DNA from 4 places in the Tritonibacter scottomollicae genome. Region 3 is predicted to be linked to each of the others. Evidence: riboswitches for the same ligand, from Rfam matches in the RefSeq annotation. Region 3 holds a riboswitch; each other region holds the start of a gene.

The links. Region 3 has a riboswitch for cobalamin ahead of R1T40_RS10565 (DUF1636 domain-containing protein). Riboswitches for the same ligand answer to the same signal wherever they lie in the genome.
Region 1: it holds a riboswitch for cobalamin, as region 3 does, so the genes downstream of both, R1T40_RS00635 (aromatic ring-hydroxylating oxygenase subunit alpha) here and R1T40_RS10565 (DUF1636 domain-containing protein) in region 3, are expected to answer to the same signal.
Region 2: it holds a riboswitch for cobalamin, as region 3 does, so the genes downstream of both, R1T40_RS13310 (hypothetical protein) here and R1T40_RS10565 (DUF1636 domain-containing protein) in region 3, are expected to answer to the same signal.
Region 4: it holds a riboswitch for cobalamin, as region 3 does, so the genes downstream of both, nrdH (glutaredoxin-like protein NrdH) here and R1T40_RS10565 (DUF1636 domain-containing protein) in region 3, are expected to answer to the same signal.

The regions. Positions count from the first base shown of each region.
Region 1 is NZ_CP136702.1:150,772-158,099, forward strand. Features, by position in the region: gene R1T40_RS00620 (response regulator) at 1-143, opposite strand, end outside; gene R1T40_RS00625 (sensor histidine kinase) at 146-2,422, opposite strand; gene R1T40_RS00630 (response regulator) at 2,502-3,233, opposite strand; cobalamin riboswitch at 3,746-3,951, shown strand; gene R1T40_RS00635 (aromatic ring-hydroxylating oxygenase subunit alpha) at 4,090-5,316, shown strand; gene R1T40_RS00640 (hybrid-cluster NAD(P)-dependent oxidoreductase) at 5,323-6,390, shown strand; gene R1T40_RS00645 (5-guanidino-2-oxopentanoate decarboxylase) at 6,525-7,328, opposite strand, start outside.
Region 2 is NZ_CP136704.1:2,664,565-2,671,892, reverse strand. Features, by position in the region: gene R1T40_RS13335 (YbaB/EbfC family nucleoid-associated protein) at 1-180, opposite strand, end outside; gene R1T40_RS13330 (GlxA family transcriptional regulator) at 291-1,214, opposite strand; gene R1T40_RS13325 (cysteine hydrolase family protein) at 1,297-1,842, shown strand; gene R1T40_RS13320 (DNA polymerase III subunit gamma/tau) at 1,910-3,733, opposite strand; gene R1T40_RS13315 (protein-tyrosine phosphatase family protein) at 3,986-4,516, shown strand; gene R1T40_RS13310 (hypothetical protein) at 4,598-4,996, opposite strand; cobalamin riboswitch at 5,119-5,359, opposite strand; RNA gene ffs (signal recognition particle sRNA small type) at 5,482-5,580, opposite strand; gene R1T40_RS13300 (5'-nucleotidase C-terminal domain-containing protein) at 5,656-7,328, opposite strand, start outside.
Region 3 is NZ_CP136704.1:2,073,480-2,080,807, reverse strand. Features, by position in the region: gene cobN (cobaltochelatase subunit CobN) at 1-2,908, opposite strand, end outside; gene cobW (cobalamin biosynthesis protein CobW) at 3,059-4,093, opposite strand; gene R1T40_RS10565 (DUF1636 domain-containing protein) at 4,110-4,592, opposite strand; cobalamin riboswitch at 4,702-4,938, opposite strand; gene cobO (cob(I)yrinic acid a,c-diamide adenosyltransferase) at 4,991-5,638, shown strand; gene glpD (glycerol-3-phosphate dehydrogenase) at 5,880-7,328, opposite strand, start outside.
Region 4 is NZ_CP136704.1:217,744-225,071, forward strand. Features, by position in the region: gene R1T40_RS01710 (DUF3100 domain-containing protein) at 1-254, shown strand, start outside; gene R1T40_RS01715 (hypothetical protein) at 319-795, shown strand; gene nrdF (class 1b ribonucleoside-diphosphate reductase subunit beta) at 1,049-2,026, opposite strand; gene nrdE (class 1b ribonucleoside-diphosphate reductase subunit alpha) at 2,134-4,266, opposite strand; gene nrdI (class Ib ribonucleoside-diphosphate reductase assembly flavoprotein NrdI) at 4,248-4,670, opposite strand; gene nrdH (glutaredoxin-like protein NrdH) at 4,686-4,907, opposite strand; cobalamin riboswitch at 5,008-5,200, opposite strand; gene R1T40_RS01740 (GFA family protein) at 5,283-5,663, opposite strand; gene R1T40_RS01745 (PAS domain-containing sensor histidine kinase) at 6,108-7,328, shown strand, end outside.

The sequences.
Region 1 (7,328 bases), on a different replicon from region 3:
GCCTCTTCACCGTTCCTGAAACGTTGAATCTTGTTCGCGATGCGCGCTTTTGAAAAGGCTCGGCGAATGGCCTTGGCATCTCCATCATCGTCTTCGACGAGAATAATCTGAACGTCACGGGAGTCGGAGTGGTGGGATTGCATAGCTACGCTGCCTGATCCTGTTGAGGTTTTTCGAACGGCCAGAAGAATTCGAAGATGGTACCGCGTTCGCCATCAGATAGTATTTTGATATCTCCGCCGGCTACATCGATGTACTTTTTTACAAATGCGAGGCCCATGCCGCTGCTTTCAAGCTGATCTCTGGATTTCAAGGTCTGAAACACCTTGAAAATTCGCTGATGGTAGACGGGTTCTATACCTGGGCCGTCATCTTCGACGCGGAAACGCCAACCCGCCCCGCATTGCTCCACATTGACAGTTATTTGCCCGACATCGCGATCATGGTGCTTGATACCGTTTCCGATGAGGTTGACGAAGATCGTTTCCAAGGGAAACTTCCGCATATGCAGGTCAAGAAATCCATCGGAGAAAGAAATGCTCATGCCGTCAGGCACCTCAAGCAATTGCAGAAGTTCTTCCGCCATGGTCTTGCCGGGTATTCTGGTCTCTGGTTCCGCGACTCTGCCAATCCTTGAGTGTTGCAGCAGGTCATTCAACAAGCGTTCCATTCTGCTGGTGCGACTTTTCAGCAGGTTCATGCTCTCTCGCGTGTCATCCGTCAAATAGGGTTCCAGATCTTCTTCGAGCCAAACCACGGCGTTGCTGATAACCCTGAGTGGGGCCTTCAGGTCATGCGAAGCGACATAGGCGAATTGATCGAGTTCGGCGTTGGATCTCTGCAAGGCCGCGATCAACGCCTCTGAGCGTTCTGTGGCGGCCGCCCGTCTCGTTACATCCCTAATCATGGCAATAAACCGCCCCTCACCTGCATATGTGGCGTGCTGCAATGTCAGATTGAGCACGATACGGGAGCCATCCGATCGAGTCATCGTGAGTTCGCGCATTCCAGCCTCCTCGGCGGCATGCGCATATGCAGCATCTTCTAGCAACCCTTGCGTAGCCTCTGCGTCAAAACCCAAAAGTTCCAAGAAGCGTGCGCCGCGTAATTCCGGTTCAGAGTTGCCGAGGATACGGCTGGCGGCGGGGTTTGCATCTTCGATGCTCCCGTCCTCGGATAAGGTCAGGATGCCTTCAGAGATATTGCTCAGAACCATGTCGAGGCGCTGTGTTTCGTGGATCAAGTCATTGGTCAGGCGTGTGAAATTCTGCGCTATGTCGGAGATTTCATCGTTGCCGCGGTACCTGTTGCTCAGTGGGTGAAGGGTCTGGCTGCTCTCGTTGATCTCAGACAGCAATACTTGCAGGGGGCGGAGCAATTTTGCAGAGAAGAGGTACCCGAGACCCGAGGCAAGGATGGTCAGCCAGAGCGCGTTGCCGACGTTCCGCCAAAGCTCATCCCGTGCCGCAGAGTACAAGTCATGCAGGTCGACCGTGGTTGCGATTCTGAACGTAAACGGGACCATTTCATTTCCGGTGTCGACCCGGCTGATGTACACGCCAATTTGATCTTTAAAGTGAACCAATCTACGTTCTGGAAAACTGGCAAGTTGCTCTAAACTTATCGTGTCTGGTTTGTCTTCGATATTGGCGTAGAAGTTTCTGTCGCCATCAGCGACAGGAATGCCCGCGATTTCAGAATTTTCAACTGAATAAAAGGTTTGTCCCAAGTCTTCGGAGCTGGAAGGGACAGTAAGCAGACTCGCAATATCTGCGTTTACCACGATCGCCCCGAGCAGGTTTCCGTGTTCGTCAACAACGCGTTTCATCGACCGCAGCATCGGAGGTCCTGATACCCTTTGGTGCTCCCGGTTGCGGGTAACGTTCGAAAACAGAATGTCTGAAGTGGGATCGGCCTGTAGAGCTTTAATATATGGTTCTTCGCCCTTGGACTGAAGGTCGTCTTGAGGAACGACTTGGACATCTCCATTGTCTTGATCTACGCGGGCGAATTCAGACCAGTTGTTTTCTGCCAGGATCAGCCGAATCTGACTGTAGCCACTGCGATTGCCGATGATGCTGATGAAAAGCGTTTCAAGCCGAGCGCGCCAATCGGCGAGTGTTGACCCATCCAGCGGATCGCGGTTGTCGATCGCTTCGCGGGTCCGGATGATCCCGGAAATTGGCGGGAAGCCAACGATCATCTCCGAATCCTGGCGCATTTTTGTCAGCGTATCAACGATGTAGCGCGTGTGTGTTTCGTGATTGCGCTGTATCAGCTCTTCTGCGTGAGCGTGAATACGTTGAATGGTGTCTTGATAATTGATGGCGAAGAAGACACTGAAAGACGCTCCAGAAACAAGGCATACTACCAGCGCGACTTTTAGCTTTATAGAGATCCACCTTGGCGACACGATAGTCACCTCTCCGGATAAGGAATTCAAACCTGCGCTACAGTAAAACCGCTGCGCCTAACTCATGTGTATGCCGGGGCGGGTACCCCTACTGAAGGCGTTTTCGCAACTCGGTGACCGTAAGGCGACGACCCTCACCCACGACGCTTTCAAGATCGTCCATAAAGGCTACCAGATCCTTTGCACCGCGTTCAAACATCGACAGGTTCGAGAGCAGCGTCGGGTCGATAGCATCATCGCTGCGCGCCTGCATCTTGACCGCTCGCACGCCCATCATGCTTCTGCGCAGTAGCTCGCGCATTTCTGGCCCGCAGCTCACCATGAAACGTTCAAAAATCGACTTTAGCTCTGACTCTGACGCGCGCGCATCCGTGAGCGCCCCGTAAAGCGCACGTCGTTCGATGGCCGATGTCACCGATTTTATCAGCGCATCAACCGTGAGTTCGTCCTTGACGATATAGTCGGCACACCCCCGACGCATGGCTTCGACTGCAACATGGTAGTCGACCGAGGACGTGAGCATGATCGGAACCGCGCCGACCTGATCTTCATGCGACAGCAGGATGCCAAGCGCGTCGAGGCCTGTATCCATGCCCAGATCGTGGTCGATGAAGACCAGATCGAACGCGTCCACATCGAGGCATTCACGCATTTCAGCCAGGTTTGCAGCTTCGGTAAAATCTACCATGAGCCCGGCTTTGCGACAGATCTTCAGCAGTCGCATACGATCAATTTCGTCATCATCAATGGACAGGACGTTCAGGAGAACCGGTTTCGCTCCCGACATCAGTGCGTAGTCTTGTACGTTCATTTTTGACATGTTTTGACCTTTTACTAACAACAAGTTGCGGTTGAAGCCGTACTGCTCCTTGCACCGCACCTGAATGTTATCCCCAAAGATAACGTGTTTTCAAAAGAAAGACTTGTCGAATTGAATTAATGAACTCCTGCTTGAATGCGGAAAGCCGTACCATTTAATTCGCCAAACCATCGCATATGTTGCTTTTATTGGAGCGTTTGCGCCCACTTGATGATGGTAAAACGGACAAAAGCACGTCTCGATGTTCTGAACACCGACATCGTGTGCGGCATGGATACGCGGCGCGCCCTTACCATCTGCGGCATGCGGTCAGGACCATCGAAGATCCCTGTGCGACCCCCGTGTTCGCCACGCCGAATGCATCGGCGCGTATTGAGCGCTCCGTTGCGGTCATGTCTGTCTTGGGGGGCGGTGTGGACGACGCCGAGCAAGAATTGTGGCGCGGGCGTCGCGCTTGTCTCGAACTCAATAAACAATGTCGCAATTCGCGGATCTGGTTTTTCGAATCTCGGTACAACTCAGTCTCAAGAGGTGCTGCGCGGAGCGATCCGTGTGGAGAATTTGGGAAGCCGGTGAAACTCCGGCGCTGCCCCCGCAACGGTCATGGAACCCGCGCGCGCGACATCAGCCACTGGGTGGAGGACCCCGGGAAGGCGTTGCGCTCCGACCAATTGGTCAGTTCCTGAGCCCGGAAACCAGCCTCAACAGATATCGTCAACCGCGGGCGGCGGTTTGGGCATCTTGCAGGGCGCGGCTTCCTCCGCCGCGGCCTAACGGGTTCCCTGTGCCGTCCGAACAACCAACCAACCGCAGTCGCGCCGCACATGTCGGACGCAGGCGGCAGGGGAGTCAGGAAATGAACAGCAATATCAATGCGCTGATCGCAAACCACCAGCCGGGACACGGGCTGGCGCAGGCATTTTACAACAATGCTGATGTGTTCCAGACCGATCTGCAGGAGATTTTCTACAAGGAGTGGCTGTTTGCCATTCCTGCCTGCGAGCTGGAAAAATCAGGCAGCTACGTCACGCAGCAGATTGGCACGTACAACGTGATCATCGTGCGCGGGTCCGACGACGTAATCCGTGCGTTTCACAACTCCTGCCGTCACCGGGGATCGGTGATCTGCAAGGCGAAGAAGGGCAACAACCCAAAGCTGGTCTGTCCCTATCACCAGTGGACCTATGAGCTGGATGGCCGCCTGCTGTGGGCCCGAGACATGGGACCGGATTTTGATGCCAGCAAACACGGTTTGAAGACAGTGCACTGTCGTGAACTTGCCGGGCTCGTCTACATTTGCCTTGCGGATGAGGCGCCGGACTTTGAGCATTTTGCAGAGATCACACGCCCCTACCTGGAGGTGCACGACCTGTCGAATGCCAAGGTTGCCTATGAGAGCTCGATCATCGAGCAGGGCAACTGGAAACTGGTCTGGGAAAACAACCGTGAGTGTTATCACTGTGGCGGCAACCACCCGTCGCTATGCCGGACATTCCCGGATGATCCATCGATCACCGGTATCGAAGGCGGCGAAACGCCCGCAACTCTGCAGGCGCATTTCAACCGTTGCGAGCAGGCAGGGATGCCGGCGGAATTCTATCTGAACGCTGATGGTCAGTTCCGCGTGGCCCGTATGCCGCTGAAAGAGGGCGCCGAGAGCTATACGCTCGATGGTAAGACCGCAGTGCGCCGCTGGTTGGGGCGGGCGCCGTTCGCCGATGCCGGATCGCTGTTGAAGTTCCACTACCCGACCACCTGGAACCACTTCCTGTCGGACCATTCCATTGTGTTCCGGGTCACTCCGATCAGTGCGACCGAAACCGAAGTCACCACCAAATGGCTGGTCCATAAGGATGCTGTTGAAGGGGTGGACTATGACCTCAACCGACTGACCGAGGTCTGGATCGCAACCAACGACGAAGACCGCGAAGTGGTCGAGTACAATCAGATGGGCATCAATTCACCTGCCTACGAGCCCGGTCCCTATTCCCAGGTTCAGGAAAGCGGCGTGCTGCAGTTCGTGCAGTGGTACCTCGATACCCTCAAGCGCAATTGCGCCCCTCAGACCTTGGCGGCGGAGTAACAGAACATGCCGAAAATCAGTGAACGCACAATCTGGAAAGATACTGAGATGCTGGAATGCGTCTCCATCATTCCAGAGATGGAGAACACCGCCTCATTCACCTTCAAGGCGCCATCCGGGGCGTTGTTCGACTTTGATCCCGGTCAGTTCATGACGTTGGAAATCCCGGTTCCGGGTGGTCCGTTGCACCGGACATATACAATCTCCTCGTCGCCGTCGCGGCCACGCAACGTGACGATCACAGCCAAGGCCCAGGCGGACAGTATCGGCACCCGCTGGATGCTCGACAACCTGCGCCCCGGCAGCCGGATCAAGGCGATCGGACCCGCTGGTCTGTTTACGAATGCAAACAGTTCAGCAAAGAAATTCCTCTTTATTTCTGCGGGCTCCGGCATCACCCCGATGATGTCGATGACCACCAATATGTGGGATGACGGCGATAATCTGGACATCGTGTTTGTGAACTGTGCCAAACGCCCGTCGGAGATCATATTCCGTCAGCGACTGGAGCAGATGGCGAGCCGCTCAGAAAAGCTGGACCTGAAGTTTGTTGTTGAAGAGCCGGACCTCTATCGGCCCTGGACCGGATATCAGGGTGTGTTCAATCAGCTGATGCTGGGCCTGATGGCCCCGGATTATCTTGAGCGCGAGGTCTATTGCTGCGGGCCGGAGCCTTTCATGCAGGCGGTGCGGGATGCGTTGGCCGGTCTCGGTTTCGATATGGACAACTACCATCAGGAGAGTTTCCACGCGCCGGTTGCGAATGAAGCCGAACAGCCTGATCTCGATGATGTTGTTCTCGATGACGAGACCTCGGCAGAAATCACCTTCGCAACATCCGGGGTGACCGCCAAAGTTGCGGAAACGGACACGGTTCTGGCTGCGGCACGGGCCAACGGGCTGAACATTCCGTCCGGCTGCACATTCGGGGTCTGCGGCACCTGCAAAGTGAAGAAAACCGCTGGCGATGTGCACATGGTCCACAATGGCGGCATTTCGGATGACGACATCGAGGCCGGCTATATTTTGGCGTGCTGCTCCAACCCGATCGGCAAGGTTTCTGTCGAAATTTGAGCCTGCTGACGGTCAAAAGAATCCCCCGTCGCGCCTAGGGGCTGGGCGCGACGGGATTTATGACGCGGGAAACAGCCAGCTCACAGCCGAGCGCGAAAGCCGCATTGGGCGCGAGGCGGTCGCCGCAGACGTTCTCAATCGGTTGGCGAAGAGTGGCCCTGCATGTCGATTTCCAGAAGCAGAGGGCCGTCAAGCGGCAGGATCTGCGTCAGTGCATCACGCAAGTCGTCTGGAGATGTGCGCTTGAAACCAAGGCGATAAGACGCAGCGACGGCCTCAAAGTCCGGTGCGCCCGGATGGCAACCTGTGGCGGTGATGCCTGCACCTTCCATAGCATTTGCGATCTCGAGAAAGGCATTGTTGTTCCAGACAACAAAGAGGATCGGCAGGTTCTCATCGCTTGCCACGCCAAGTTCCGGAAGGGTGAATTGCGCGCCACCATCTCCCATCATCGCCACGATTGGAGCAGTGGGATCCGCCAGGGCCGCACCGATGGCTGCGGGAATCGCGTATCCCAGCGCGCCAAATCCGGTGGCGCCATTGAACCAACCGCCAGGGCGATCATGATCATAGGCCAGATTGGCAGCATATATTGCTTGGGTTGAATCCCCCACCATAATGGAGCCGGGCAGGGCGTCTCGGAGTGTCTCCACTTGGCCAATAAGCGCACCGTAGCTTGGCGCAAGGGCCTCGACTTCGGCCAAAGCTGCGGCACGGGTTTTGTGGGCACGCTCCGCGCCGTCGCCGGGCACGCGCGCTGGAATTGCGCTGGCAAGCTGCGTCAAACAAGGGCCCACATCGCCCACCGTAGTAGCCTCTGCCGGATGACGGGCGAGCTGTTCTGCGCAGATGTCGATGCGGAGCAGGGACGCCATGTCGGGATAGGTCCCGGTGGCATACATATCGTAGTCCGTCGGGCCGAGCTCGGTTCCAAATGC
Region 2 (7,328 bases), 590 kb from region 3:
GTCGAGCGATTTCAGATCGCCTTTTGCAGATGCGGTTGCCTTCACAAGGCCCGCGCCCGCTTCGCCCACCACCATGATGTTATGCAGCTCGTCCTGCATTTCACCCATCTTGGATTGCATTTCCTGGGCTTTTTTCATCATCCCGGCCATATCGCCGAGGCCACCTAGGCCTTTGAACATATCCTATCACTCCTGATGTCAGGTTTGCCCTGTTAGATACGTGCGCCACCCCGCGCAGGCAAGGGCAAAGCCCAAATGCAGGCCGCAAACCGCAGTCCATTTGGGCCGGTTCAGCTCATGGGCGTGCGAAACCGGCTGCGATACGCCCCGGGGGTGAGGCCGGTGATGGATCTGAAGGCGCGGGCAAAGGCGGGCACATCACGGTAGCCCACGTCCCAGGCGATCTGGGCGATGCTGGCCTGGCTGCGCTCCAGCGCGCCGCGTGCCTTCTCGACGCGCAACGCTTGCAGGTAGCTCGCGGGCGGGGTGCCGGTGGCGGCAGTGAACCGCCGCACGAAGGAGCGTTCCGACAGGCCGGCCACAGTCGCCAGCACTGGCACCGTGAGCGCGGTGCCAAACTGTTGATCCATATGCCGCTGCGCCAGCAGCACCGCCGCATCGCCATGCTGACGGGGTGGGGCGAAGGTGGAATAGGCCCGCTGCTCCCGCCCGCCGGGGTCGACCAGCAGGTGACGCGCCAGACGCGAGACCATCTCGGCCCCGTACCAGCGTCCGGTCAGATGCAGGCCGAGGTCGGTCCAGGCCATCAATCCGCCAGCGGTGATCACGTCGTGGTCGTCCACGAGGATATGCTCCGGTGCGAGGCGCACATCCGGGAAGCATTGGCGAAACTCCTCCTCCAGTGCCCAATGGGTGGTCGCGGGACGCTGGGACAGAAGCCCCGCCTGACCCAGCCAGAATGCCCCCGCGCAGACCGAACAGGCCAGCGCCCCCTGCGCGTGCTGTTGCACGGCCCAGGCGACCAGCGGATGATCGGGCACGGGCCGTGTGCCTTCGATGGAGGGGGCGAATACGAAAGCCGCCACTGGCGCCTGCGGGAGCGCGTCCGGTGCAAGAACGCGCACATCCAGCGGTGTGCATGTGGGATCCAGTCTTGGAACCAGCGCAAAGAGATCCTGCAGCCCCCAAAGCGCCGCGCGCTGCGCACCCGGCGCGTCCAGCAGGATGATCGGTAGGTTTGGCGTATTTTGCATGATGTTCGGCATATGCGCCAAGTGCAGTGGTAGTCAACCTGCGCCAATCTCGCCGGGACAGATCAGACAAAGGAGTATGACCATGCCAAGGACGGCACTGATCCTAGTGGATATCCAGAACGATTATTTCCCCGGTGGCGACTGGGAGCTGCACAAGATGGACCCGGCCAGCGCCAATGCGGCGCGCCTGCTGGCGGCGGCACGGGTGAACGGTGACCCTGTGGTGCACATCCGACACGAGAACCCGTCGTCCGAGGCGCCGTTTTTCCGTCCTGGCACGCCGGGCGCTGAAATCCATGCCTCAGTTGCGCCCATCGAGGGCGAGAGGGTGCTGACCAAGCACCGGCCCAACAGCTTTTATGAGACGGGTCTGCTGGAGCTGCTCCGCGACGCCGGGGTGGAGGCCGCTACCCTCTGCGGTGCGATGAGCCAGATGTGCATCGACGCCACCGCCCGCGCTGCGGCGGATCTGGGGTTTGCTGTGACCGTGGTCGAGGATGCCTGCGCCGCCCGCGCCATGGAGTTTGGCGGTGTCACGGTCCCGGCTGAACAGATGCATGCCGCGTTCATGGCCCCCTTGGCGATGAGCTACGCGACGGTCACGCAGACCGCCGCCCATCTCGCATAGGGCGAGCAGACCACGGCTGCCCGTCCAGCCCCGCGAAATCTACGCCGAAGCCTTCGCGGGGCTGATCTCATTCCTCAAACGGGTCCCATTCGTCCTCGACCTCGGGCAGGGCCTCGGCCTGCACTTCGGCCTCCAGCTCCTCGGGGGTGCGGATCTTGGTGATCTTGGCGCTGGGAAAATTCTTCAGAACCGCCTGCACCAGCGGATGGGCCGAGGCCTCCTTGCGCAGGGCGTTTTCGGCTGCATCCCGCAGCTCCGCAATGGTCGGCGCGTCACCGTCCGAGGCGATGGAGACCACCCAGCGGCTGCCGGTCCAGTTCTGCAGCGCCGTGCCTAGGCGGGCTGCCAGATCTTGCGGAGCCTTCGCAGCAGGGGTGAATTCGATCCGCCCGGGTTGGTAGGACACCAGCCGCACGCCGCCTTCGACCTCGACAAGCAGTTTCACGTCGCGGTGTTTGCGGATCAGCTCGATCACATGTTCAAAACTCGGATACCGCGCCAATGCACTGTCGAGGCGCGGGGCCACTGCGGCGGCCTGCCCGCCACCTGCCGACATCGTATGCCCGCCATTGGGTCCACCGCCGGGGGCGCCCTGCGGCGGGGCGGAGGCGTAAGCCGGAGCCCCGCCCCCCCCGCCCGCTGCAGGCGACCCCATGCCCTGCATGGGGTGTCCGCCGCCTGGACCCGGCGGCGGAGGCGGCGGTGTATCCTGCAGCTTGCGCACGAGTTCTTCGGGCGAGGGCAGGTCGGCGACATGGGTCAGGCGGATGATCGCCATCTCTGCCGCCATCATCGCATTGGGTGCGGCGGCGACTTCTTCCAGCGCCTTCAAGAGCATCTGCCACATGCGCGTCAGTACCCGCATCGGCAGGCGGCTGGCCATGTCCTGACCTCGCGACCGCTCATCCGGGCTGATGGTTGGATCGTCGGCGGCATCGGGCGTGATCTTCACCACCGAAACCCAATGGGTGATCTCGGCCAGATCGCGGAGCACCGCCATCGGGTCGGCGCCCTCGGCATATTGCCCGGACAGCTCCGTCAGTGCCGCCGCCGCGTCGCCGCGCAGGATCATGTCCATCAGATCCAGCACCCGGCCCCGGTCGGCCAGCCCCAGCATCGCCCGGACCTGTTCCGCCGTCGTCTCACCCGCACCATGGCTGATCGCCTGATCCAGCAGGGAGGTCGCATCGCGGGCCGAGCCTTCGGCGGCGCGGGTGATCAGCGCCAGCGCATCCTCGGCGATTTCGGCACTCTCGGCCCCGGCGATCTTGCGCAGCAGCGCGATCATCACCTCCGGCTCGATCCGGCGCAGGTCAAACCGCTGACAGCGCGACAGCACCGTCACCGGCACCTTGCGGATCTCGGTGGTGGCAAAGATGAATTTCACATGCGCCGGTGGTTCCTCCAGCGTCTTCAACAGCGCGTTGAAGGCGGAGGTCGACAGCATGTGCACCTCATCGATGATGTAGATCTTGTAGCGGGCCGAGGCGGCGCGATAGGCGACGCTGTCGATAATCTCGCGGATGTCGCCAACCCCGGTGCGCGAGGCGGCGTCCATCTCCATCACGTCCACATGGCGCCCCTCCATGATCGCCAGGCAATGCTCGCATTTGCCGCAAGGCTCCGTGGTGGGGCCGCCGGTACCGTCCTCGCCGATGCAGTTCATGCCTTTGGCGATGATCCGCGCGGTGGTGGTTTTGCCGGTGCCGCGAATGCCGGTCATGATGAAGGCCTGAGCGATGCGATCCGCGGCAAAGGCGTTCTTCAGCGTGCGCACCATGGCGTCCTGACCAACCAGATCGGCAAAGGTCTCGGGCCGGTACTTGCGTGCCAGAACCTGATATTGTCCGCCTTGCGGGGCGGGGGCGGTCTCGGGGCTATGCTCGCTCATGAGGGCCTTTCGGATGGTCTTTGAGGGGCGCTGCCCGGATTCGTGGACGGCGCCGAAATGATCCCGTGCAAACTAAGCGGCACCGCGCGCTTCGTCCACCGCTGTTGCGCGGCCTGCGTGTTTCAAGGCGCACACTGAGCAGGGTGAATCCGGCCGCGTGCAAAAAAGGCTACCGATCAGCTGCTTGCCGAGGCTATGGTATCTTGTACTGTATCGCGGGTTTAGGGTCGCGCCTCCCGGGGGGGAGATTAAATGGTGAGTGCTTCTGAACTGCAGCCGCACCCGGCTGCGCAACCTCTTGTGCTTCATGCGCTGTCGATTGGTGACGGCATTCTTGCGCTCAGCCAGGCACCTGGGGCAGGGGGCGATTACGCTGGTGATCTTCGACTGATCGGAGAATGGAAACCCTCGATCGTAATCTCGATGACCACCCGCGTGGAGCACGTCATCCTGGGGGTCGAGAATATCGGCAGCGATCTTCAGGGGCTCGGCAGTCGTTGGTTCCACTTGCCTGTGGATGATTTTCAAACCCCTGGCGATGACATGCAGGATCGCTGGGCCGATGTCAGCGCGTTGGCGCGTCAGGCGATGTCGGGTGGCGGTCGAGTGCTGGTGCATTGCAGGGGCGGCTGCGGGCGCTCCGGTATGGTTGCCCTGCGATTGATGATCGAGAGCGGGGAGCGCCCGGATGCAGCATTGGCACGATTGCGGGCGCAGCGCCCCTGCGCTGTGGAAACCGATGCGCAGTTGATCTGGGCCCAAGGGCCGCGCAGCGCCCCCTAGTCGCGCGATGGCAGCTGTAGCTGATCGGCAGGGCTGGATGTTCGCGTGGAGCGGCAGGCGCTCTGGCCGGGTCGCGGGAGGTTACATCGGTACAATGGTTTCGGCGCGTGTCAGGCTGAGGGGCCGGGCTTCACCAAAGGCGCGCGGCACCTCTGCCGCACTGCGGGCCGGCAGATCGGCCATGTCCGGCGACAGCATGGCATCGGCAAACCGGTCCAGTGTTTCGGTCTCGGTGCTCGCCGAGACATCACAGAACACCCGGATGCGATCATGACTGGCGGCGAACCGCGCCGGACAGGCTTTTTCACAGCCGTCGAGCTGGCTATCGCCCGAAATCTCAAAATCGTCACGGGTGACGGCTCGTGCGCGGTCAAGCGCTCCGGCAAGGGCGCGCAACATACGCTCTGCCGCCGGGCAGGGGCGGCCCAGATGCATACAGGTTGTCGCCACAAAATCATGTGTCTGTTCGGGATTTTCCATCAAAGTGCCCTCCGCACAAAGTATCATGTCGGGGCGGTGCGGCAGGAGAGACCGTTGGCAGCGGGGATGCAGTGAACCTGCGGTGTGCCATCAGACCTCATCCAGGACACCCCGCCCGGTTTCAGGTTCTTTCGGTGATGGCAGGTCTCCTGACTTGCGGGTCGCTGCGTGCCGGTCCTTCCCGGTCCAACTGGCCGCCTTGGCCTCTGGAACCAGTGGTCACACCGGGTTGCTCGCCGCTTACAGTTGCGGGGGCAGTCATGGACTTGGGTCTGGGTCTGTTGCCCATCGCCTCACCATGTTCCCTTTTCATTCCAAACAGCCAAAGCGGGCCAGTTGGAAACCATCACCAATATGGGTAGCGAGCTGCCCGCCGAGTCGTCAACGATGTTATCGCTGCAGCTGCATAATACTCGCACGCAGGCGGGCGAGAGATACGGCGGGGTCTTCTAAACACAAAACCCCGCCAATGGCGGGGCTTCGTGAAGTGAGAGGTTGGACATCGACCCAAGCGGGGCTCGTTGTGGCTGCTTCCTTCCGGACCTGACCAGGTTGGCGAGGCGCTTGCCCGCGCCAACCCCTCGAATCCCGATATAGGGAAATGATGGAATGATGACAACCCGGCGCCGTGGGATTCCTGGTAGCTCTGCCGTGTCCGTTCAGAGATCCAGGGTCAGCGACAGGAAGCCGCTTTCCATCGCCGTGGCACTGGCGGCGACGTGGTCCGGCAACTCGTAGAGGAAACTGCGTGCGCCGGGGCCGGTGATGGCGACCGCCTGCACCCCTAGGTCAGGACGGAGCTGCCAGGGGTAGGGAAGTGTTGCCAGCGGGTCCTTTTGCACTGCACCGGTCACATAGGCCGTGACCGCATCCCGGATCATCATCGGCGCAAGTTGCAAGGTCGGAGCGTCCCCCAGCATGCGAAAGTTGCCCCCGCCACTGCTGCGATAGCTGTTGTAGGCAACGGCAAACAGTTGGTCCTGTCGCAGGGGCGACCCATTCCAGCGCAGGTTTCGGACACGTCCCGGCGCATCGCTGACCGGTCGCCCATCCGCATCAAAACGCGCGGGGGCGGTTGGGTCGATCTCATACTCCAGCCCAAAAATCACATCGAAATTATGCCCCGCACGATCCGGGTTGGCCAGCAGGGTCCCTGGCATATCCGGGGTGAGCTGATTGAACAGCCCGGCCGACATTTCCAGCCAGTCCGTCAGCTGGGCACCGCTGACAATCACGCAGCGCAGCTCGTTCGGGTAGATATAAATGTCGGCGACATGGCGTCGGGACACCTTGCCAGCTGGTACATGCGTATAGTTAAGCGGCCCGGCCCGCCCGCCGAACTTTGCCGGCGCCACAGCGGAAAGAAGCGGCAGCCCAGCATGCGGTGAAGCTGCGAGAAGTGGGCGAACCGCAGCGGCCTGCGCTTGTGCCGTCAACGCCAGAGCCCGATCCTCTCCAAAGAAGGTGAAGTAGGAATGATGCGGCTTTGACAAGGTGCCAACCGGGGTTGCCATATCGGCGCGGGTACGGGTGTGCGCCGTGGCAAGGCCTGCGACCATCTCTGGCGCTTCGGGCACGAGCGGCTGCAGACCTTTTGACGAACGGGTGCTCACCGCGCGCAGGTCACAGGTCGCATGCTGCACCTGCCAGCCGTCCGCGGTCTGCTCCAGAAACAGATCCACCACGCCGAGGTGAGAGCCGCTGGAGCCGGGCATCACAACAGGCACGCCCAATCCGTCCTCGGAACCATTGGCCGAAGGCAGCAGCAGATGCGTGTGCCCGCCGACCGCAGCATCGAGGCCTGGCAAGTGTGAGAGCGGGCGCAGGGCGTTCTCCATACCGCGCGCGGCCTGGGCTGCCGCAAGCCCGGTATGCGCCAAGGCGATCACCACGTCAGCGCCCGCTGAACGAAGCGTTGCAATGGCGGTGCGGGCGCTGTCGACCATATCGTCGATGCGCACACGCCCCGCGAGGTGGTCGGCATCCCACAACAGGGTTTGCGGTGGCAGGACGGAGAACAGGCCGACGCGCACCTCGGGCGCATCCGCCGCAGCGCCCGGAATACGGCGCGACAGGATCAGGTGCGGTTCCACATGCAATGCAACGTCAGGCGCGCAGGGGTGTACGTTGCTGCAAATCGCAGGGCACGGCAGCGCGCGCAATGCGCGGTTCAGCGTGTCCAGGCCAAAATTGAACTCGTGATTTCCCAGTCCGACTGCATCATAGCGCAGTATACCAAATGCGTGGATGGCAGGCGGAGGTGCGTCGGGGTTTGCGGCATCAGTTTCCGCCAGTGGTGAGCCCTGAAGCCAATCGCCATTGTCGACAAGCA
Region 3 (7,328 bases):
TGCGGGCCTGCGGGGTGTCGAGGCGCGTGGCGTCCATGTGGTAGAGCGACGGCGCCTCATGGCCCAGGCGGGTCATCGCGGCGGCAAATCCGGCCTCATGGGCGGCATAATCCGAGGCCACCAGCACGTCTGTCTCCGCCAGATCCTGCAGGTGCACAAAGCTGTCGGCGCTTTGCAGGCGGTCCTCCAGCGCGGCGCGGGCCTCGTGGATCTCGCCCTTGGCGTCGATGGCATGCGAGGAGGCCTTGAGCCAGGCCTCACCCGCCGCCGCGCGGGCCTCGTCTGAGTAGTCATCCAGATGCGCGGACATGTTGAGGCCGTACTGGCCTGGCTTGGGACCAAAGACGCGCGGGATGGCGGTCAGATAGGGGTTGTCGCCGGGGTCTTCCTCACGCGCGGAGAGCGCAGCGGCGGCGGCTTCGAACATCTGGGCCAGACCGGGAAAGACGTCGCGAAACAGGCCAGAGACCCGAAGGGTGACATCAATACGGGGACGGCCCAGCAACGCCAGCGGAATGACCTCGAAGCCGGAGACCCGCTCGGAACCCTCGTCCCAAAGCGGCGCCAGCCCGGCAAGATGCAGCGCCATGGCGAACTCCTCGCCCGCCGTGCGCATGGTGGCCGAACCCCAGAGATCCACCACCAGCCCGCGTGGCCAGTCGCCATGGTCCTGCAGGTGGCGGCGCAGCAGCTCTTCCGCCAGTTTGACCCCTTGCGCCTGCGCCGCCCGCGACGGCACCGCGCGGGGGTCCGTGGTAAAGAGGTTGCGCCCCGTGGGCATCACGTCCGACCGGCCCCGATAGGGGGAGCCGGACGGGCCTGGGGCGATCATTCGCCCGGCCAGAGCCTCCAGCAGCCCGCGCATCTCGGCCGCGCCATGATCGCCGCTGCCAAAGATATGCAGCCCCTCGCCGTATTGGCTTTCCTTGATGTCGCAGACAAAGCGGTCGATGCGGGTGATCGCCTCCGCTGCCGAGGCCTCGGCGGGGATGTTCAGGTCCTCTTCGACGCCGCTGCCCTGCGCCTCTGCCCGGATGTCGGCGATCAGCCGGTCGCGGCGGGACGGATCCAGACCATCGGCGGTGGAGTATTCATCCAGCAGGCTTTCGAGCCGCCCCATGCCCTCGGGCAGGGTGGTCTGGGCCAGCGGTGGTGGCATGTGACCAACCGTAATCGCAGCAATGCGGCGCTTGGCCTGGGCGGCCTCGCCGGGGTCGTTGACGATGAAGGGATAGATCACCGGCATCGATGCGCAAAGCGCTTCGGGCCAGCAAGCCGCCGACAGCGCCACCGCCTTGCCCGGCAGCCATTCCAGCGTGCCATGGGCGCCCACATGCACCAGCGCGTCGGCCTGGGTTTGGAGCCAGAGGTAGAAGGCGACATAGCCATGCCGGGGCGTGCGGTCGAGGTCGTGGTAGTCGTCCTCGCGCAGGTGGACATCGCCGCGCTCGGGCTGCAGGGCGATCAGCGCCTTGTCCGCGCGCAGGGCGCGGAACTGCACCATGCCGTCGCGGATGGCCGGATCGTCCTCCGGTGCCCCCCATGCCGCATGAAGGTCATTGCGGAGGCTTTCGGGGAGGGTCTCAAGTGCGGCGCGATAGTCGGCAATAGGCCAGCTCAGCACCTCCTGTGACAGGCGCGCACCAAGATCATTTTCCGGCGTGACATCATAGCCCTCTGCCGCGAGGGCAGAGAGGATCGCGCTGGTCGAGGCCAGCGCATCCAGACCCACCGCATGGGCGAGGTTGTAATCGCGGCCCGGATAGGTCGAGAGCACCAGCGCCAGATGTGTTTCCGCAGTTTTTGTCCGGCTGAGGCGCAGATGCGCCTCCACCCGGTTCAGCGCCGCCGCGATACGATCCGCATCGGCGCGGTGGATGAAGCGGGAATATTGCAGATCCGGGTCGCGTTTGGTGGGGGATTTGAAGCTGACGACACCGGCAAACAGTCGCCCGTCCACCTCGGGCAGCACCACATGCATGGCGAGGTCGGCAGGCGATAGGCCGCGGTCGGCCAGATCCCAGTCCTTGCGCCGGGCGGTCGACAACGCCACCTGAAACACCGGACAGCCGGTGAGGCTGAGCGGCGAGGCGCTGCCATCGCGGCCCTGCGCGGAAAAGGCGGTGGCGTTGATGATCGCTGCCGGATCAAGCCGAGGCAGCTCGGCGCGCAGCCAGTCTACCGCCTCGGGCGCCTTGAGACTGGGGGCAAAGACGCCAAATGCCGCATAGCCCCGCTCGCGCAGCTGCGCGATCATCGCATCGATCGGCGCGGTGTCGGCAGAGGTCAGGTAGGAGCGATAGAAACTCAGCAGGACCAAAGGTTTGTCCTGTTGCGGCAGGTCGCTCAGCACGCCGTGGTCGGGATCGTAGTAGCCAAAATCGGGCACGGTCTTCTTGCCGATCACCGGCCCGGCATAAAGCCCCGCCGCCAGCGCCAACTGCGCCAGCGCGGCCTGGGCTGCCACCGCACCGCCCGCATCACACAGGCTTTGCAACCGGCGCAGGGTGGAGACGGGCAGGGTGGAGAGTTCGTCCAGTCGCGGATCTTCCTGCCCGTCGGCGGGCAGGATCGCCAGCGCGATGCCTTTGCGCCGGGCCAGATCCTGCAGCGTGGCCAGACCGTAGGACCAGTAGCTCTCGCCGCCGATCAGACGCACCAGAACGCCCTTTGCGCCCTCCAGCGTCTGTTCCGCGTAGACATCGACCGAGAGCGGATGCTTCAGCGCCACCAGATTGGCAAGCCGAGTGGAGGGGAGTTTGCCGTCCGCGCGGTGCCAGCCCGCCGCAAAGGCGCCGAGATCGCTGTCGGAAAAGGACAGCACCACCAGATCGCCGGGGGTCTGCCCGACGTCATAGGGGGTGTCTGTTTCTCCGAGCCCGTGGCTTTCGCGGAAGACGACGTGCATGAGGTTGGTCCGCTTCGTTCAAATCGGAGAGGGCAGCGTCCGACCCTGTGTGGGTGCGAAGCGCCCTCCCGGGGGGAGGGTCGGGCGCTGCCCGGCGTGTCCGCCGGGCGGGACCTCATGGCGAGAGGTCAGCGCCCTTGGTGTTGAAACTCAGGCCCCGAGATCGGCGTGGATGCCTGCTGTGTCGATGTTATCATGCTCGGCGATTACCACCAGCTGGGTCTTGCGCGGCTGCGTGCCCCAGGGTTGGTCGTATTGAGCGCGCAGGCGTTCGCCCACGGCCTGTACCAGCATGCGCATCGGTTTTCCTTCCACGGCCACATAGCCCTTGACGCGCAGGATGTTGCGGGCGCGGGCCATCTCGATGATGCGAGTTTGCAGCGCTTCGGGATCGGATACTTCGCCCATTTCGACCACGATGGACTCAAAATCGTCATGTTCATGATCGTGGTGGCCGTCATGGTGGCTTGGGCGCGCGTCGAGATCGTCTTCGGCGGCAGCGCCAAGGCCAAGGATCACGCGGGGATCGATCACACCTTCGGTCATCGGCAGGATCGGCAGCTTGCGCGGGGCCTCGGCTTCGATCACCGCGCGGGCCTTCTCGACGCCCGCCTCGCCGGCCAGATCCGCCTTGGACAAGAGCACGATATCGGCGCAGGAGATCTGGTCCTCAAAAACCTCGGACAGAGGTGTTTCGTGATCCAGGCTCTCGTCCGCCTCGCGCTGGGCCTGCACGGCGTCCAGATCGGGGGCAAACTGGCCTTTGGCGACGGCCTCGGCATCGGCCAGGGTGATCACCCCGTCCACCGTGATGCGCGAGCGGATGGCGGGCCAGTCGAAGGCCTTCAAGAGCGGCTTCGGCAGCGCCAGACCGGAGGTTTCAATGACGATATGCTCGGGCGGTTCCGGCAGCGCCATGAGGCTCTCGATAGTGGGGATGAAATCATCGGCCACGGTGCAGCAGATGCAGCCATTGGCCAGTTCCATGATGTTCTCCGCCGGGCAGCTCTCGTCGGCGCAGGATTTCAGGATGTCGCCATCGACACCGGCAGTGCCAAATTCATTCACCACCACGGCGAGGCGCTTGCCTTGCGGGTTCTGCATCAGGTGACGGATCAGCGTGGTCTTGCCGGCGCCGAGAAAGCCGGTGATGACGGTAACGGGGATCTTGTTCAATGTGCTCATGGTCGGCCTTTCAAGGTCAGTCCTGCGCCAGTGCGGCAGGGGGCATTTCTGTGGGGGCGTCGGAGCCCTCGGACGAGGCGTTTGATGCCGCCGCCGGGGACAGCTCGACCCCGGGCATGGAGACCGGCGGAATGCGGGCGATCGACTGCTTGCGGAACACCACGGGGCGTTCGCGCCAGGGCACAAATCCGGTGTCGGTGGCGGCATAGGCGGCAGCGCCTGCGAGGATGTCGTCCAGATGGGTGTCGGGGTCGAGATCGCCGTAGATATAGCTCCAACGCTCCGGCCCGCCGGAGAGATGCAGCGTGCAGCTGCGGCTGCAGGCGGAGAGGCATTCGACGCCGCGCACGGTGACGCCCTCGGGCAGGGGGGCGCCTGCAAGGCGATCCGCAAGGATGCGTCCCGGGCGGATGGCCTCCGGGTCGGCGCCTTCGGGACGGCAGGTGGTGCAAACGGTCAGGACAACCGGCTCCGGGCTCTGGCTCGGGGTGTCTCCCATGCGGCCTTGTCTCCTCCTTCTGGGCGGAAGCGGGGCCGGGCCAGCAAGGGGCACCGACGCCATGGAGTGACGGCAAGCCCTCGACCGGTCGCGGAACACCCCGTCCGCCGGTTCAAAACGCGTGTTGGCAGGTCTCCCGGCTTGCGGATGCCAGGGCGGATCTGCCCTGACGGTCATCCCGCCTTCCCGGTGCGACCCCATCGGGGTATGCGCCAGTGGCGTCGGGAGACCTCTCCGGTCACGGTCGCGGGGGCGGCTGTGCTTGAGGGCGCGCGGGACGCCCATGTCACATTCCCTCTTCGCCCGAAGGGTGTCATCTTCGGGAACCAACGAAATTCCCTTGCGCCATGGCGGCACTCTTTGTCAAGACATGGGGTCAGACAGCAGGAGTGACCCCCGTGAGCGACGAGACCACCGCAAAGACCGAAAACGACATCTCTGAGGAGGAAGCGGCGCGCCACGCCTCCAAAATGGCGAAGAAGAAGGCCGCCCGCGACCGGATGATGAAAACGAAGGATGGCGAAAAAGGCCTGATTATCGTCCACACCGGCCCCGGCAAGGGAAAATCCTCCTCGGGATTCGGCATGGTGATGCGCTGCATCGCCCATGGCATGCCCTCGGCGGTGGTGCAGTTCATCAAGGGCGCCTGGCAGACCGGCGAGCGCACGTTGATCGAGGAGAATTTCGCCGACCTGTGCCAATTCTACGCCATGGGCGAGGGCTTCACCTGGGAAACACAGGACAAGGCCCGCGATATCGCTGCCGCTCGCGCCGGTTGGGAGAAGGCAAAGGAGATGATCCTGGACGAGCGCAACACCATGGTGCTGCTCGACGAGATCAACATCGCGCTGCGCTACGAGTATCTGGATTTGCAGGAGGTTCTGGAGTTCCTGGTGGAGCACAAGCCGCCGATGACTCATGTGGTGCTGACTGGGCGCAACGCCAAGGAAGAGCTGATCGAGATCGCCGATCTGGTGACCGAGATGACGCAGGTGAAGCATCCGTTCCGCGCCGGGATCAAGGCGCAGAAGGGTGTGGAATTCTGAAGCGTCGGGCCTTGTGGCTGGTCTTGGGATGCGAGGCTCTGCCTCGCGCTCCGAGGTATTTGGAAAAAGATGAAGGGGTTGTTGCGACCTTTGGTTCTGCTGTGCAGGTCAGGGGAGCTGACCTATTGTTTCGTGCGCGAAACAACGGGGCAGTCTTGCTGATACTTTTTATGCGCGTTGCAAGAGTTGCGCGCGCATAAATCTGGGGCGCGCGCAACAGGGGGCATCAGGGGTAGACCTGTCAGGCCGCCAGTTGTGCGGCTCTGTCGCGGATATAGGTATCGACGGCGGCGCGCTCTGCCTCGTTCAAGCGCAGGCCCAGTTTCGTGCGCCGCCAGAGATAATCCTCGCCCGAGCGCACCCACTCACGGGTGATCGCCCAATCGAGTTCCCGGGCGGTGATCGTCGCGCCAAAGCTTTGGCCCAGATCAGCCTCTTCCTTGGCGTCGGACAGTAGGTCCCAGGCCTCGGTGCCATAGGCGCGCAGCAGGCGGCGCACGGCATAGGGCGTCAGGAACGGGTAGTCGCGGGCGAGCCTGTCGCGCAGCTTTGCCACATCCTCCACCGGGAAGTCGCCGCCGGGCAGCGGCACGCCGGCGGTCCAATTGTCGGAGAGGTCGGGAAAGGCCTCGCCGATCTTGGCCAGTGCGGCCTCGGCCAGTTTGCGGTAGGTGGTGATCTTGCCGCCAAACACGTTCAAGAGCGGCGCCTGCGTCTGATCCAGGGTCAGCACATATTCGCGCGTTGCGGCGGAGGCGGAGCTGGCGCCGTCGTCATAGAGCGGTCGCACGCCGGAATAGGTCCAGACGATCTGATCGCGGGAAACGGGTTTTTCGAAGTAGTTCGACGCAAAATCAACCAGATAGTCCTGTTCTTCCTCGGTGCAGACCGGCTTGGTCTCTGGGTCGGGATGGTCCGCATCAGTGGTGCCGATGAGGGTGAAATCCTCCTCGTAGGGGATGGCGAAAATGATGCGACCGTCCTGACCCTGGAAGAAATAGCAGCGCCCGTGATCGTAGAGTTTCGGCACGACGATATGGCTGCCGCGCACCAGTCGCACGCTCTCTCGGCTGTTTTGGCCCAGCTTTTGACGCAGCACATCCGCCACCCAGGGACCGCCCGCGTTCACGAGCATCTTGGCGCGGCGCGTGGTCTCTTCGCCGGTGGCGAGATCCTTCAGACGGATCTCCCAGTGGTCGGCGTGGCGGGTGGCGTTGACCACTTCGGTGCGGGTCAGGATTTCCGCCCCTCGGGTCTCGGCATCACGGGCGTTGAGCACCACGAGCCGGGCGTCCTCGACCCAGCAGTCGGAATACTCAAACGCCTTTTTGAACTTTGAGTTCAGGGGCTTGCCTGCCTCATCCGTGGTCAGATCAACGGTTGAGGTGCCGGGCAGGATGCCGCGTTTGCCAAGCGTGTCATACATGAACAGACCCAAGCGGATCAGCCAGGCCGGGCGGCGGCCCTTCATCCACGGCATGAAAGTGGTCAGCAGCTTGGATGTCGGCGTGGTGTTATCGAACCGCATGTCCTTGTGGAAGGGCAGCACAAAGCGCATCGGCCAGGAGATATGCGGCATGGCGCGTAGCAGCACCTCGCGTTCGATCAGCGCTTCCTGCACCAGCCGAAACTCGAAATACTCCAGATAGCGCAAGCCCCCGTGGAACAGTTTGGTGGAGGCCGAGGAGGT
Region 4 (7,328 bases), 1.9 Mb from region 3:
TCATCGGCACGCTCTTTGGCACGTTCATCTTTGCGATTCTGGCGTCGATCCTTGCGACGACCGGAATGTTCTCGATCGACGCACTGGCGATGGCATGTGGTATCGGCTCCGGATCCATGATGGCCGCATGTTCTGGCGCCTTGGTGAGCGCGGTGCCCGAAATGAAGGATCAGATCCTTGCACTGGCCGGCGCCAGCAACGTGCGACCTATGCAACAGGCATGTATCTGTGCGTCTTCGTGGCGCTTCCGGTGACGGAGAAACTCTATGACTGGCTGGGCCGCAAGGACGCACCGGCCTCGGCGGCAGGAGAATAATCATGAGCGATACGCAATCCTTCGAAGACCCAACCACCGAGGCAAAGCTGGGCCTGGGCACGCATGCGGCAGCTTTGATCGTCGTCAGCATTGTCGCGCTGGTCGGCAACACGGTGGCGACCGAGAACACCGTTCCGCAGGGGCTGCTCGGGCTGATCGTCCTCTGGGTGATCTGCATGGTCGGGCTGCTGCTGACCGAGTTTGTCCCGTTCAAACTGCCCTCCGTGGCGTGGATATCGCTCGTCGGTATCGTGGCCACCTTGCCCTGGACGCCGGGCAGCGCCTGGGTGCTGGACAAAGTCGGTCACGTGAACTTCCTGACCCTTGCAACGCCCTGTCTGGCCTACGCCGGTATCGCCATCGCCAAGCGCGAGATCGAGATCGCCAAGACATCGGGCTGGAAGATCGCCGTGGTTGCGGTGCTGGTCATGACCGGTACCTATGTCGGGTCTGCCATCGTGGCACAGATGTTCCTGTAAGACGCAGCGCAAAGCAAATGCTCTGAGCCAGATAGCTCCGTCCGACCTGATCGGGCGGAGCTTTTCGTTTTCAAAACGCGCACACGGCTTTTGGGGGATGCTGTCATCTGCGGCCCGCGCCCGAGGGTTCCAAAGGCAGCACACTCCGGCACGGGGAGGGAAGCTCTGAGGGAGCGCAAAATGAGGCCCATCAGAGGGGTAAAGAGCAGAGAGTAAAAGCCGCCATCCGGTGTCCGGTGGCGGCTTTCTTGGTTCAGAAATCCCAGTCTTCGTCCTCGGTCGCCTCGGCCTTGCCAATCACGTAGCTGGAGCCCGAGCCGGAGAAGAAGTCGTGGTTCTCGTCCGAGCCCGGAGACAGGGCCGCCATGATCGCGGGGTTCACGCGGCAGCTCTCATCGGGAAACAACGCCTCGAAGCCGAGGTTCTGCAGCGCCTTGTTGGCATTGTAATGGAGGAAGTTCTTCACGTCCTCGGTCAGCCCCAACCCGTCATAGAGCTGCTCGGTGTAGCGCGCTTCAATGTCATAAAGGTCGAACAGCAGCGCGAAGGCGAAATCCTTGATCTCTTTGCGCTCTGCCTCGCTCACCCGCTCCAGCCCGCGCTGGAACTTGTAGCCGATGTAATAGCCGTGGATCGCTTCGTCGCGAATGATCAGGCGGATCAGGTCCGCGGTATTGGTCAGACGCGCGCGGCTGGACCAGTGCATCGGCAGATAGAAGCCCGAATAGAACAGGAAACTCTCCAGGAACACGCTGGCGACCTTCTTGCGCAGCGGCGAGGCGGTGGCGTCATATTCATCAAGGATCAGCCGCGACTTCGCCTGCAGGTGCTCGTTCTCAGCCGACCAGCGGAAGGCCTCATCGACCTCGGTGGTCTGGCACAGGGTGGAAAACACAGAGGAGTAAGAGCGCGCATGCACCGCTTCCATGAAAGCGATGTTGCTCAGTACCGATTCCTCATGCGGAGTGATTGCATCCTGCATCAGGGTCGGCGCGCCAACCGCGTTCTGGATGGTGTCCAACAGGGTAAGGCCGGTGAAAACCCGGATGGTCAGGGTCTGCTCATCCGGGGTCAGCTGCGACCACGACTGAATGTCATTGGACAGCGGCACCTTCTCCGGCAGCCAGAAGTTCACTGTCAGGCGGTTCCAGATCTCCAGATCCTTGTCGTCCTGCAGACGGTTCCAATTGATCGCCTTGGGCACGGCACGGGGTTGGGTCATGTCTTTCATATACTCGATCTCAGCAGCTAGGGGCCGCGCCCCTTCATCTTTTTCAAAATACCTCGGGGGAGGCCACGTATGTGGCCGGGGGCAGAGCCCCCAATCCCAACCTCAGGTTACAGCGAACAGGACACGCAGCCCTCGACCTCGGTGCCTTCCAGCGCCTGCTGGCGCAGACGGATGTAGTAGATCGTCTTGATCCCTTTCTTCCACGCGTAGATCTGCGCGCGGTTGATGTCTCTGGTCGAGGCCTCCGCGGGGAAGAACAGGGTCAGCGACAGCCCCTGATCGACGTGCTGCGTTGCCGCCGCATAGGTGTCGATGATCGCCTCGGGGCCGATGTCATAGGCATCGCGGTAATACTCAAGGTTCTCGTTGGTCATATAGGGCGCGGGATAGTAGACGCGGCCGATCTTGCCTTCCTTGCGGATCTCGATCTTGGCGGTGATCGGGTGGATCGAGGAGGTGGCATAGTTGATATAGCTGATCGACCCGGTGGGCGGCACCGCCTGCAGGTTGCGGTTGTAAAGTCCGTGCTCCTTCACCTTGTCGCACAGGACGGACCAGTCCTCGCGGCTCGGCACATTGATGCCGGCGCCCTCGAACAGTTCGCGCACGCGGTCGGTCTCCGGCAGCCAGTCCCGGTCGACGTATTTGGCAAAGAAGCTGCCATCGGCATAGGTCGAGTCCTCAAAGCCCTTGAACCGTGTGCCTTTTTCTTGTGCCAGCGTGTTGGAGGCACTGAGAGCGTGAAATAACACGGTGCAGAAGTAGATATTGGTGAAGTCGATACCCTCAGCTGAGCCGTAATGGATGCGCTCGCGGGCGAGGTAGCCATGCAGGTTCATCTGGCCAAGACCGATGGCATGGCCTTCGTCATTGCCCTTGCGGATCGAGGGAACACTATCGATGGCGGACATTTCCGACACCGCATTCAATGCCCGGATCGCGGTGCCGACGGTGCTCGCCAGATCGCCGCCATCCATGGCGCGGGCGATGTTCATGGAGCCGAGATTGCAGGAAATATCGGTGCCCATCTGCGCGTAAGAGAGGTCATCGGTGAACTCGGACGCGGTGTTCACTTGCAGGATCTCGGAGCAGAGGTTGGACATCGAAATCCGACCGGCGATCGGGTTGGCCGAATTCACCGTGTCCTCAAACATGATGTAGGGGTAGCCGGATTCGAACTGGATCTCGGCAATGGTCTGGAAGAAGGCGCGGGCGTTGATCTTCTTCTTGCGGATCTGCGGGTTGTCCACCATCTCGTGATATTTCTCGGTGACCGAGATTTCCGAGAAGGCTTTGCCATACACCTTTTCCACGTCGTGGGGCGAGAACAGATACATGTCCTCGTTCTTCTTGGCGAGCTGGAAGGTGATGTCGGGAATGACCACGCCAAGGCTCAGTGTCTTGATGCGGATCTTCTCATCGGCGTTTTCGCGCTTGGTGTCGAGGAAACGCAGGATATCCGGGTGGTGGGCGTTCAGATAGACCGCACCTGCGCCCTGCCGTGCGCCCAGCTGGTTGGCGTAGGAGAAGCTGTCTTCCAGCAGTTTCATCACCGGGATCACCCCGGAAGACTGGTTCTCGATCCCCTTGATCGGGGCGCCATGCTCGCGAATGTTGGTCAGCATCAGGGCCACGCCACCGCCGCGTTTGCTGAGCTGCAGGGCGGAGTTGATGCCGCGCCCGATGCTTTCCATGTTGTCTTCCAGCCGCAACAGGAAGCAGGAGACGAACTCGCCCCGCGCCGTCTTGCCGGCATTCAGAAAGGTCGGCGTGGCAGGCTGGAACCGGCCGTCGATGATCTCGCCCATCAGCTGCATCGCCAGCGCTGCGTCACCCCGCGCCAGCGTCAGCGCATTCATCACCACCCGGTCCTCGTAACGCTCCAGATAGCGCTGCCCATCGCGGGTCTTCAGCGTGTAGGAGGTGTAGTATTTGAACGCCCCCAGAAAGCTCGGGAACCGGAATTTCTTGGCAAAGGCCGCGTCCCAGATCTGGTGGAGGAAACTGCGCTCGTATTGATCAAGCACAGCCGCTTCATAGAAGCCTTCCTTGACCAGATAGGACAGCTTTTCCTCCAGCGAATGAAAGAAAACGGTGTTCTGGTTCACATGCTGCAGGAAATACTGCCGTGCCGCCATGCGGTCGGCGTCAAACTGGATCTTCCCCTCATCATCATAGAGGTTCAGCATCGCGTTCAGGGCATGATAGTCGAGATCGGCGGTTACGCTTGCGTCAAGCATGTCTGGCTCTCCTGTGCTGCCCAGAACCGGGCAAGGCCCGCGCGGATGCGGGTAATGTCTGTTTCGGTTCCCGCCAGTTCAAAGCGGTAGAGAACGGGGACGCTGCACTTGCGTGCGATGACCTCACCGGCAAGGGCAAAGGTCGCACCAAAGTTGCGGTTGCCTCCCGCGATCACGCCCCGCAGGAGGGCGCGATTGCGTGTGTTGTTCAAAAGCCGAATGACCGGCTTGGGCACTGCGCCGCGCCCTTCGCCGTCGGCGAAGGTCGGAGACACCAGTACAAAGGGCGCGTCCAGCTCAGGCGGCGGCCCTGCCTGCGGCAGCCGCAGAGCCTCCAGCCCGAGGCGCTCCACCAATCGGGCCGTGTTGCCCGATCGTGAAGAGAAAAAGACGAGCCCGGCCATCCGATCAGCGCCGGATCAGGCCAGACGGCCGATCAGGTCGGGGCGAAACCCGGCCCAGTGCTCTTGTCCGGCGACAACCACAGGGGCCTGACGGTAACCAAGGCCCTGTACCATTTCCATTGCGGCAGCATCTTCGGTCAGATCGATCACGTCGAAAGAAATTCCCTTCGCCTCGAGTGCGCGGGTGGTGGCGGTGCATTGCACACAGGCGGGTTTGGAATAGACGGTGATGCTCATCAGCAAAGGGTCCCTCAGGTTTTGTCTGCTTGGACGAAAGGGGACACGGAACCCGGCGCCGAAACAGCACCGTGTCACGCGTCCGGGCCCTCCGCCGCGGTCGTCGTTGTCTGCTTTGGCAGGTCTCCTGGCTTCACGGCTCAAATGCCCAATCCCGCCTTCCCAATGCGTCTTGCGCATCAGTGGCCCAGGGTGGACTTGCCGCTTACAGTTGCGGGGGCAGCGTCGGTTTTTCACCGATTTCCCTCATTGCTTGCGAGTCGCCTCACAAGAACCAAAGCAACACGATATTGATGCAGATCCAGCAAATGGTCAATATATGGTGTATGGTTTCTTCAGGGAAGTTTTCCACAGAGGCATGTGGATAGCTGCGCGCTAGTCGTCTTGGTGCCGGTTTTGATCGTGTTGTGGGCGGCCGTCGAGCGCAGGAAGCCAGCTTTCACGCCGCTGCACCCATAGTTCATACTCTGGCGCAAACATGTCCGGCTTATCCAAGGCGCCAAGATGCACTTCTATCTCATCGCCGCTTTTGGCGAAAACGGAGGACCCACATGTAGGGCAGAAGTACCGCTCCTGATAGTGGCGCAGATCACCGCTGACGGTCACGTTTTGCTGCAAAAATACTGCGGCGCAGTAAAAGACCGCACCATGATGCTTGCGGCAGTCGAGACAGTGGCACATGCCAACGCGCATCGGCGGTCCGACTGCTGTGATCCGGACACTTCCACACAGGCAGCCCCCTGTCTCCGTCGTCATCTTGCGCCTCCACATCTCGCGTGCACGACAGTTTAGCATGTCACGTCGGTGTGATGAAAGGTTCTCATGGTGACAGGTTCGCTGGCGGCGGGCCGACGGGCCGGGCGGTGTTCCGTTCGGGAAAGCTCGGAGAACGCCATTTATTGTGCCGCCAGTACATCAGCCCGACGCTGTATGCACCGTCGCACCCTGGCAGAGCCCGTAAATCCCCTCCGGCGTTCTTGTCTCTTGCCGACGGCATCCCTCATCGCGAGGGTCTGGGCGCTGGCAGGTATGCAGGCGGATGTCGTCATGCCCAAGGCTGCGCAATTCAGCGCATTTGAACCTCCGGAAGACCTCCATGTTCAATTTTGGTTTAGAGAAACTCGGTACTAGGATATGCTCGGTTAGATGTTGCCCCCGGCATACTGCGGTAGGTGCTCTCCTGCACAAAGGGACAAACGCGTGAAACGACTGCAAGTGAACGAACTCTATGCCATATTGGATGCTATAGGCATGGCGGTAATCGTTTTGGAAGTCGGTGACGACCAGATCCCCCGATATATCGCGATCAACAAACGGTCGCGGGAAATCGCACAGCTTCCCGAAAGCGGCTGGTTCGGGAAATCCGCTTTGGAGATATTTGGCGGCTCCACTGGTGCACGTGCCCTTGCAGTGCAGCAGAATGTGGTGCGGACGGCCAAGGCCACGACATATGAGATAAATTTGCCTGCCGTTCTGGGGACGCAGTATATTCGTAACACGATGACCCCGGTTTTTGACGAAGTGGGGAAGCTTACTCATCTGGTGGGGTCCGTCGAAGACATCACCTCTGAACGTGAACGCGATGTTGCTTTGGAACTCACGCGGGTCGCCAAAGAGAAGGCGGAGCAAGCGAACAAGGCCAAGGAGAGATTTCTTGCCAATATGAGTCACGAAATCAGAACCCCAATGAATGGGATTCTGGGAATTTGTGAGTTGCTGCAAGAAACGGAGTTGGATCAGGAGCAGTCGCTCTTTGCGAATACAATTTTCAATTCTGCAAATGCATTGCTTAAGATCGTCAATGATGTTTTGGATTTTTCACAGATAAGATCTGAAAAAATCGAACTGCAGCCCGAATTGTTCTCACTTCGTAACTTAGTTGAAGACGTCGCGGTGCTCTTGTCGGCCAAGGCGGCATATAAGGGGTTGGACTTTCGGGTGAACTACTCCGAGGATGTGTCATCCATATTTTTTGGGGATGTCACCAAAATTCGGCAAGTGTTGCTGAACCTGATAGGAAACGCGATCAAGTTCACCGATGAGGGATATGTTTCGATCACGATTTCCGAGACCCCGCAGGCACTGACATGCCCGCTTTGCGTTGAGGTTTCGGACACGGGATGCGGAATTGAAGAGCGCAAACTTCATAGCATATTCTCTGCCTTTGAGCAGGCGGATGGTTCGCCAAAAACGCGCACGGAAGGCACGGGACTTGGGCTCGCGATTTCCAAAGCACTTGTCGAGCGCATGGGCGGCGAGATCACGGTCAAATCGAAGTTTGGCGAAGGGTCTACCTTTACAGTTCGGCTTGATTTGACGCCTGGGTCTTTGAGCGACGACGGGGCTCTCGCTGAAGAGGCAGCGGCCTCATCCGCTCTGCTTGCAGCAAAGACAAACACTGATCCGGTTGCCCTGGCAGAA